3 regions of the Thauera sp. GDN1 genome follow, and region 1 is predicted to be linked to each of the others. Evidence: predicted binding sites of a transcription regulator. Region 1 holds the regulator's gene; each other region holds the start of a gene.
What was found. Region 1 encodes sigma-54, which starts transcription at its own class of promoters, with help from an activator protein. Its sites were predicted from a motif close to TGGCACGCTTNCTGCTNA; they were not measured.
Positions count from the first base shown of each region.

Region 2: nirB (nitrite reductase large subunit NirB) is a predicted target of sigma-54. The motif match lies at 1,283-1,300, and genes of this name have one in related genera.
Region 3: adh (aldehyde dehydrogenase) is a predicted target of sigma-54. The motif match lies at 2,021-2,038, and genes of this name have one in related genera.

Region 1 is NZ_CP097870.1:3,524,097-3,527,370, forward strand. Features, by position in the region: gene recX (recombination regulator RecX) at 1-331, shown strand, start outside; gene lptB (LPS export ABC transporter ATP-binding protein) at 318-1,040, shown strand; gene CKCBHOJB_RS16195 (RNA polymerase factor sigma-54) at 1,062-2,519, shown strand; gene raiA (ribosome-associated translation inhibitor RaiA) at 2,537-2,860, shown strand; gene ptsN (PTS IIA-like nitrogen regulatory protein PtsN) at 2,997-3,274, shown strand, end outside.
Region 2 is NZ_CP097870.1:457,361-460,634, reverse strand. Features, by position in the region: gene CKCBHOJB_RS02020 (nitrate regulatory protein) at 1-1,124, shown strand, start outside; gene nirB (nitrite reductase large subunit NirB) at 1,525-3,274, shown strand, end outside.
Region 3 is NZ_CP097870.1:2,871,960-2,875,233, forward strand. Features, by position in the region: gene CKCBHOJB_RS13200 (DUF779 domain-containing protein) at 1-352, opposite strand, end outside; gene adh (aldehyde dehydrogenase) at 447-1,967, opposite strand; gene CKCBHOJB_RS13210 (porin) at 2,178-3,274, opposite strand, start outside.

The DNA of each region.
Region 1 (3,274 bases):
CATCGAACGCATGGGCGAGCTCGGCCTGCAGTCCGACAGCCGCTACGCCGAGGCCTTCGTGCGCGGCAAGGCGGCGCGCTTCGGCAGCGGCCGCCTACGCAGCGAACTCGCCCGCCGCGGCATCGACCGTGACCTGATCGACGAGGCTCTCGCCACCGAGTGCGTAGAATCGGAAGCGGAGCGCGCCCGTGCCGTGCTGCGCGGCCGTTTTTCCACGCCGCCGGCCGATGCCCGCGAATGGGCGCGCCAGGCGCGCTTCCTGCAAACCCGCGGCTTCGCGCCCGACCTGATCCGCAAGCTGCTGAAAGAGCCCTACGATGAGTCTGCTTAAGGTCGCCGGCCTCCAAAAACGCTACAAGGCGCGCACCGTGGTGCACGACGTCGGCTTCGAGGTGGGCTCGGGCGAGGTCGTCGGCCTGCTCGGCCCCAATGGCGCCGGCAAGACCACCTGCTTCTACATGATCGTCGGCCTGGTGCGTGCCGACGGCGGCCAGATCGGCCTCGACGGCAAGGACCTGACCCACCTGCCGATCCACGCCCGCGCGCGCCTGGGCCTGTCCTACCTGCCGCAGGAAATGAGCGTGTTCCGCAAGCTCACCGTGGCCGAGAACATCCAGGCCGTGCTCGAGCTGCAGGGCCTCGACAAGCGCCAGGTCGGCGAGCGCCTGGACGAGCTGCTGCACGAGCTCGGCATCCACCACCTGCGCAACAACACCGCCATCTCGCTGTCGGGCGGCGAGCGCCGGCGCTGCGAGATCGCCCGCGCGCTGGCCACCGATCCGCGCCTGATCCTGCTCGACGAACCCTTCGCCGGTGTCGACCCGATCGCGGTGATCGACATCCAGAAGATCATCCGCTTCCTGAAGGAACGCGGCATCGGCGTGCTGATCACCGACCACAACGTGCGCGAGACGCTCGGCATCTGCGACCGCGCCTACATCATCAGCGAGGGCCGCGTGCTGGCCAGCGGCCAGCCCGGCGAGATCATCGAGAACGAGCGCGTGCGCCAGGTCTATCTCGGCGAACACTTCCGCCTCTGAGGGCGCGCACCGAAAATCGCGATGAAGCCCAGCCTCCAGCTCAAGCTCTCCCAGCACCTCACGCTGACGCCGCAGCTGCAGCAGTCGATCAAGCTGCTGCAGTTGTCGACGATCGAGCTGAACCAGGAGATCGAGCGCATCCTCGTCGACAACCCGATGCTCGAGCGCGAGGACGGCGACGGCTCGGACTTCGCGCCCGCGCCGCCCGCGGGCAGCCCGCCCGAGCGCGAGCAGGCCCAGGAAGCCGCAGCCGAACCGCCGGCCGGCGAGGGCGAGCGCCGCGAAGGCGGCGAAGGCAGCAGCGAGGACGAGGGCATCGACTGGTCCAATGTCGGCACCGGCGCCTCGAGCCGCAGCGAGGGCGACGACGACGACGTCGACTACCAGGACCTGCAGGCTTCGGGCATCTCGCTGCGCGAGCACCTCGACCAGCAGGTCGCCCTGTCCCAGCTTTCCGATCGCGACCGCGCGCTGGTGCGCTTCGTGATCGAGGCCCTGGACGACGACGGCTACCTGCACCAGCCGCTCGAGGAGCTGCTGCAGCTGCTGCCCCCGGAATCCGAGGTCGACCTCGACGAGCTGACGATCGCGCTGCATCACGTGCACAACCTCGAGCCGATCGGCGTCGGCGCCCGCAGCCCGCAGGAATGCCTGGCCCTGCAGCTGCGCGCCCTGCCGCCGGACCCGATCCGCACGCTCGCCCTCGAGATCGTCACCCGCCACCTCGAGCTGCTCGCCGATCGCAACTTCGCCAAGCTCAAGAAACTCACCGGCTGCGACGACGACGAGCTGCGCGCCGCCCAGGCCCTGATCTGCAGCCTCGACCCGCATCCGGGCTCGCGCTACTCCAATGCCGAGACGCGCTACGTGCTGCCCGACGTCGTCGTGCGCAAGCTGCGCGGGCGGTGGACCGTGAGCCTCAACCAGGAGGCGATGCCGCGCCTGCGCATCAACCGCCTCTATGCCAGCCTGCTGCAGCAGAACCGTGCCCAGGGCGGCGGCCTGAGCGGTCAGCTGCAGGAAGCGCGCTGGCTGATCCGCAACGTGCAGCAGCGTTTCGACACCATCCTGCGCGTGTCTCAGGCCATCGTTGACCAGCAGCGGCAGTTCTTCGATCATGGGGACGTGGCGATGCGGCCACTCACCCTCCGGGAGATCGCAGACCAGCTCGAGCTGCACGAATCCACCGTATCGCGCGTCACCACGCAGAAGTACATGGCGACCCCGCGCGGCGTATTCGAACTCAAGTATTTCTTCGGCAGTCACGTCGCCACCGATACCGGTGGAGCGGCATCCTCGACGGCGATTCGCGCGCTGATTCGCCAGCTGGTGGATGCGGAAGACAGCAAAAAGCCGCTGTCCGACGCCAAGATTGCAGAAATTCTGGGCCAGCAGGGTATCGTGGTCGCGCGGCGAACGATCGCCAAATACCGCGAATCCCTCAATATCCCGCCGGTCAGTCTGCGCAAGTCCCTCTGACAACAACAGGAGTTACCATGAACCTGAACATCACCGGGCGTCACGTCGAAGTCACCCCCGCCATCCGCGACTACGTGACTTCCAAGCTCGACCGCGTCATCCGCCACTTCGACAACGTCACCAGCGTCGGCGTGATCCTGTCGGTCGAAAAGCTCAAGCAGAAGGCCGAAGTCACCCTGCACGTGCGTGGCAAGGACATCTTCGTCGAGAGCGACGATGCCGACCTCTACGCGGCCATCGACGCCATGACCGACAAGCTCGACCGCCAGGTCCAGAAGTACAAGCAGAAGCAGTCGGACCACAACCACGAGACGCTCAAGCACCAGGAACCGGAAGCCTGACGCCTTCGTTACAGCCCCGTGTCCGGGGTGTGGTTATAATGCGCGCGTTTTCACGACGCGACTGCCACGCGCCCCGGACCGGCTGCCCACACTGCGTGGCATCGGCACAAGGGGCGCAGCGCGAGCCCACCAGCGAATGAGCCTCATATCCCAACTCCTGCCACTGTCCAACGTGGTGGTCGATCTCGACGCGAGCAGCAAGAAGCGCGTCTTCGAACAGGCCGGACTGCTGTTCGAGAACAACCAGGGCATCGCCCGCAGTACCGTCTTCGACAGTCTCTTCACCCGCGAGCGCCTCGGCTCCACCGGGCTGGGACAGGGCATCGCGATCCCGCACGGCCGCATCAAGGGCTTGAAGGACGCCGCCGGCGCCTTCCTGCGCCTCGCGGCCCCGGTCCAGTTCGACGCCCCCGA
Region 2 (3,274 bases), 800 kb from region 1:
AGCGCGCGGCGCGCGCCTCCGCCAGCGAGGCCACCGAGCTTGCGGTGCGCGCCTGGCTGGCGCAGCCCGCAGTCGGCGATCCGGCGCTGGCGATGGCCGGCGGCACACGGCTGTTCACCCGGATCGCACTCGCGCTGCATGCGCTCGACGGGCTGGTGGCGCTGCGCGCGGAGATCGCGACCCGGGGCTGCAGCGCCGAGGCGGCGACGCGGCGCTTCACGCACGCGATCGCCGCGCTGCTGGCCCTGGTCTTCGAGGCCGCCGACATCGCGACCGACCCGGCGGTGTCGCGCCTGCTGGTGGCGCTGTTCAACCTGATGCAGGGCAAGGAGCTGGCCGGCCAGGAGCGCGCCGCGGGGGCGGCCGCGTTCGCCGCCGGTGCGCCCGGGCCGGCGGGCGAGCACGCCCTGCTGCACCTGATCGAGGCGCAGGAGGCCTGCTTCCAGCGCTTCGCCGCCTTCTGCCCGCCGGACACGCTCGCCGCCTGGTCCGCGGCGCAGGCCGCGATGCCGCTGGCCGAGCTCGAGCGCCTGCGCCGCAAGCTGCTCGCCGCGGGGCCGGGCACCGCGTTTGTGCCGGCGCTGGCCGAGACCTGGTTCGCCTGCTGCTCGCAGCGCCTGGACCGCATCCGCGAGCTGGAGGCCGCGCTCGCCGGCGGGCTGCGCGCGGCCTGTGCTGCGCGCATCGCCGCGCTGCGGCGCGATCCCGACGACCCGCAGAGCCTGATGCAGGCGCTCTCCGGGCTTGCCGACACGGTCGCGCTCCCCGGCGCCGCGCTGCCCGCCACGGCGCTGGAGGGCACCCCCACGTCCGCGCAGGCCGACGCGCCGGCGAGTGCAGCCGGCCCGCTCGGCCCCCAGCTCACGCGCTCGATCGTCGACCTGCTGCACGCGCAGTCGTGCCGGCTGCAGGCGATCGGCGACGAGCTCGCCGCGGTGCGCGCGACCCTCGACGAACGCAAGCTGGTCGAGCGCGCCAAGGGCGTGCTGATGCGCCACCAGGGGCTGAGCGAGGACGAGGCCCACCGCCTGCTGCGGCAGACCGCGATGAACCAGGGCCGGCGGCTGGTGGAGGTGGCGCAGGCCGCGCTGGCGATGGAAGCCTTCCTGCCGCCGCACGGCTGAACGCGCGCCGCGGGAGTCGCGCCGGGCGCCGTCCGCACGCCGCTGGTGCAGCGCGTCCCGATACTGCACTGCAGCAGTGCATGCGCGCACGGCGCCGCCACCGCGCGGAACGGCACTGACACCCGCACGGCCTTGTGGCGCCGGGGATTCCCGGTACCTGGCACGCTTGATGCATTACTGCGATCGAGTCCGGACCAAAGGCGGTCCGGCAGGCATCGACATCGGCCCCGCAGAATCCGCGGGCGAGGACAACGGCGTCCATCTGCACGGCGCGCGCTTGCGGCGCGTCCGGCGCAGTGGGCGCCGTTCGTCTTTCCGGCATCGCCCGCGAGGGCGGCAGGAGCGGGGATGAGGGCCTGAAGAATCGTTTTCGGTAGCGGTGTTCCCGAGGAGCAAGACCATGAAGAAGATGAAACTCGTACTCGTCGGCAACGGCATGGCCGGCGTGCGCACGATCGAGGAGCTGCTCAAGCTCGCCCCCGACCTGTACGACATCACCGTGTTCGGCGCCGAGCCGCACGGCAACTACAACCGCATCCTGCTGTCGCCGGTGCTGGCGGGCGAGATGAGCCTGCCCGAGATCATGCTCAACGATCTCGACTGGTACCGCGACAACGGCATCACGCTGCACGCCGGCAGCAAGGTAACGAAGATCGACCGCGTCAAGCGCAAGGTGATCGCCGAGGCCGCCGACGGCAGCCTCACCGCGGCCGACTACGACCGCCTGCTGCTCGCCACCGGCTCCACGCCCTTCATCCCGCCCATCCCCGGCAACGACCTGCCCGGCGTGCTCGGCTACCGCGACATCGCCGACACCGAGGCGATGATCGAGGCCGCCGGCAGGTACCGCCACGCGGTGGTGGTCGGCGCCGGCCTGCTCGGCCTGGAGGCCGCCAACGGCCTGATGCTGCGCGGCATGGACGTCACCGTGGTGCATATCGGCGACTGGATCATGGAGCGCCAGCTCGACAAGGCCGCGGCCGACATGCTGCAGGCCTCGCTCGAGGCCAGGGGCATGAAGTTCCTGCTCGCGCGCCACACCGAGGCGCTGCTGCCGGCGCGCAATGCCCACGGTGAAATGGCCGAGCGTGTCGGCGCGGTGCGCTTCAAGGACGGCATGGAGATCCCCGCCGACCTGGTGGTGGTCGCCGCCGGCATCCGGCCCAACTATGCGCTCGCCGAGTCCGCCGGGCTGTATTGCGGCAGCGGCCGGGTGCGCGGCATCCATGTGTCCGACACCCTGCAGACGGTGACCGACCCGCGCATCTACGCGGTGGGCGAGTGCGTGGCCCACCGCGGCGTCGCCTACGGCCTCGTCGCGCCGCTGTTCGAGCAGGGCAAGGTGTGCGCCAACCATCTCGCCAACTTCGGCATCGGGCGCTACGAGGGCTCGGTGACCTCGACCAAGCTCAAGGTCACCGGCATCGACGTGTTCTCGGCGGGCGACTTCGGCGGCGGTCCGGGCACCGAGGAGATCGTGCTGCACGACAGGCAGGGCGGGGTGTACAAGCGCGTGGTGCTCAAGGACGACCGCATCGTCGGCTCGGTGCTGTACGGCGACACCGCCGACGGCGCCTGGTACTTCCAGCTCATGAAGGACCGCCAGAGCGTCGCCGAGATCCGCGACCACCTGATGTTCGGCCAGAACAAGCTGGGCGACGCCGGCCACAAGGGCGAGAACCGCGCCGCCAGCATGCCCGACAGCGCCGAGGTGTGCGGCTGCAACGGGGTGTGCAAGGGCAGCATCGTCAAGGCGATCAAGGAGCAGGGGCTGTTCACCCTCGACGAGGTCAAGAAGCACACCAAGGCGGCCTCCTCCTGCGGCTCCTGCACCGGCCTGGTCGAGCAGATCCTCGCCTCCACCGTCGGCGGCGCCTACCAGGCGGTGAGCGCCAGCGACAAGCCGGTGTGCGCGTGTACCGAGCATTCGCACAAGGTGGTGCGCGAGGCGATCTTCAAGCACCACCTCACCGGCAAGCAGGCGGTGTTCGAGACCCTGGGCTGGCGCACGCCCGACGGCTGCGACAAGTGCCGGCCGGCGATCAACTACTACCTGATCTCGTCGTGGCCGCACGAGGCCAGGGACGACCCGCAGTCGCGCTTCATCAACGAGCGCGCCCACGCCAACATCCAGAAGGATGGCACCTACT
Region 3 (3,274 bases), 650 kb from region 1:
GCAGGTCGGCGAACTCCGCGTCGGTGAACAGCCGCGAGCGGGTGTGGAAGGCCTTGCCGGTGTTGCCCTCGAGCGAGAAGGTGCCGCCGTGGCCGTCGACGACGTCGATGATCAGCTGCGTGTGCTTCCAGTACTCGTACTGCGAGGCGCTGATGTAGAAGGGCACGCCGCCGATGTCACCGAGGTGCACGTCGTGGGGGCCGATGGTCAGGTCGGTGGGCAGGTAGCAGTTGGCGGCGCTGTTGTCGCAGCAGCCACCGGACTGGTGGAACATCAGCGCCGGACCGTACTCGGCCTTGAGCTGTTCGATCAGGGCCAGGGCGGCCGCCGTGGCGATCACGCGTTCGATCATGCTCGTCTCCTCGGCAATTCAAAAAAACGGGGGCGGTCGCCCGCCCCCGGCAAGTACCCCGATCAATCGGGAGTGGGGAGAGAACGGAAGTCGATCAGAAGAAGCCCAGCTTGTTCTCGCTGTAGCTCACCAGCAGGTTCTTGGTCTGCTGGTAGTGGTCGAGCATGACCTTGTGCGTCTCGCGGCCGATGCCCGACTCCTTGTAGCCGCCGAAGGCCGCGTGCGCCGGGTAGGCGTGGTAGCAGTTGGTCCACACGCGACCGGCCTGGATGGCGCGGCCCATGCGGTAGGCGACGTTGCCGTTGCGGCTCCACACGCCGGCGCCCAGGCCGTACAGGGTGTCGTTGGCGATCGACAGGGCCTCGGCCTCGTCCTTGAAGGTCGTCACCGCGAGCACCGGCCCGAAGATCTCCTCCTGGAAGATGCGCATCTTGTTGTGGCCCTTGAACAGCGTCGGCTGTATGTAGTAGCCGTCGGCCAGGTCGCCGCCGAGCTGGGCGCGCGCACCGCCGATCAGCACCTGGGCACCCTCTTCCTTGCCCAGCTGCAGGTAGGACTGGATCTTGCTCATCTGTTCAGAAGAGGCCTGCGCGCCCATCATGGTGTCGGTGTCGAGCGGGCTGCCCTGCTTGATCGCGGCCACGCGCTCGAGTGCGCGCTCCATGAAGCGGTCGTAGATCGACTCCTGGATCAGCGCGCGGCTCGGGCAGGTGCACACCTCGCCCTGGTTGAAGGCGAACAGCACCAGGCCCTCGATCGCCTTGTCGAGAAAGGCGTCGTCCTTGTCCATGACGTCGGCGAAGAAGATGTTGGGCGACTTGCCGCCCAGCTCCAGCGTGGCCGGGATCAGGTTGTTGGCGGCGGCCTGGGCGATCACGCGGCCGGTCGAGGTGGAGCCGGTGAAGGCGATCTTGGCGATGCGCTTGCTGGTGGCGAGCGGCATCCCGGCCTCGCGGCCGTAGCCGTTGACGATGTTGAGCACGCCCGGCGGCAGCAGGTCGGCGATCAGCTCCATCAGCACCAGGATCGAGATCGGGGTCGACTCGGCCGGCTTGAGCACCACGCAGTTGCCCGCGCCCAGCGCAGGCGCCAGCTTCCAGGCGGCCATCAGGATCGGGAAGTTCCACGGGATGATCTGGCCGACCACGCCCAGCGGCTCGTGGATGTGGTAGGCCATGGTGTTCTCGTCGATTTCCGAGATGCCGCCTTCCTGCGAGCGCAGGCAGCCGGCGAAGTAGCGGAAGTGGTCGACGGCGAGCGGGATGTCGGCGTTGAGCGTCTCGCGGATCGGCTTGCCGTTATCGACGGTCTCGGCGTAGGCGAGCAGCTCGAGGTTGGCCTCGAGGCGGTCGGCGATCTTGAGCAGGACATTGGAACGGGTGGTGGCGTCGGCCTTGCCCCACTTGGGGAAGGCGGCGTGCGCGGCGTCCAGCGCGAGCTCGATGTCCTCGGCGGTGGAGCGTGCGGCCTGGGTGTACTTGCAGCCGGTGATCGGCGTGATCACGTCGAAATACTGCCCCTTGACGGGGGCCACCCACTTGCCGCCGATGAAGTTGTCGTAGCGGGTCTTGAACTGGACCTTGGCATCGGCCTGGCCGGGCAGTGCATACAGCATGGTGTCGTCTCCTCGATCTTTACGGTGTGCGGGCGGGTCGCCACGGACTTCCCTCAGCAGGCCCCGTGCCAGCTTTGAAAGTCCTTGTTTTTCCGCCACTCGAGCGGGTCATCAGGTACCCGCGACGTTCATGGAACAGGGTCTGAACTGCCCGGGCTGCTCCAGTCGCTCCATAACTCAGGGGATTTATGGAGCAACCCGGGCAGGGGCTCAGAAGAACAGGATGCCGCCGACGGAAATCGTCCGCGTCTCGAGGTCGCCGGGGAACAGGTCGGCGCCCTCGCCCTTCTCCTGGTTGTACTCGCCGACCAGGGTGATGTACTTGTTCAGGCTGTGATAGACGCCGGCGGTCGCCGAGCGGAACTTGTTGGTGTCGGTGAGCAGGCCGCCGCGGTCGCGGTTCTCGCCGTAGTTGAGGCCGAACTTGGTCTTGCCGACCGTATAGGTGCCCTGCACGAAGTAGCCCTTGCCGTCGTTCTTGCCGAAGGGCGAGTAGAACAGCGCGCCGACCGTCGACAGGCCCAGCCCGCTGGCGTCGAAGCCGTAGGCCACCGCCTCGAAGGCGCCGATGCCGACCTTGGCGCCGAGCTCGAAGCCGGTGGCGTTGAAGCTGCCGGCGCCGCTGGTGCGCTGGTGGATCCCGCCCGCCCACAGCGAGCCCTTGGCCGAGCCGGCCTCCCAGTCGTAGTTGGCCATGGCCTGGAAGCCGGGGTTCTTGGTCTCGTCGCCGGCGAACTTGTTGGGGTCGAAGATGCCCGCCGAGGCCGAGAAGCCGCCGAGCGCCGGCGTGGTGTAGGTGATCTGGGGCTGGAAGCCGGTGTACATGTAGCCGTGGCCGATCATGCCGAAGGTGGTGTTGAACGGCGTCGAGGCGTAGCTGTTTCCGCCGAGGCCGAGGAGCGTCATGTCGGCCAGGATGATCTTCTGCCCGAACAGGCCGATGTCGCGGCCGAGCTTGACCGTGCCCCACTCCTGCTTGCCGAACTGGAAGTAGAGGTTGCGGGTGTCGATCTGGGTGAAGGGGCTGTCGCAGCCGGTCGAACCACCACAGCTCGGATCGCTCGGCAGGCCGACCACGTCCGACTTGTCGTTGATGCCGGGGGCGAAGCCGACGTGGGCCTTGATGTCGAGGCCCTCGACCTTGGTCGTGAACACGAAGTTGATCCAGCCCGGCAGCAGGCCGTTGGTCAGCGCGGAGTCGGTGGTCTTCGTGCTGCCACGCTCTTCCGTGCGATGCGAGTAGAAGCCGTTGACGGTGCCGTTGATGTCGAGCGTGGCATCGCCCTGGGAAAAGCTGATCGCCTGCG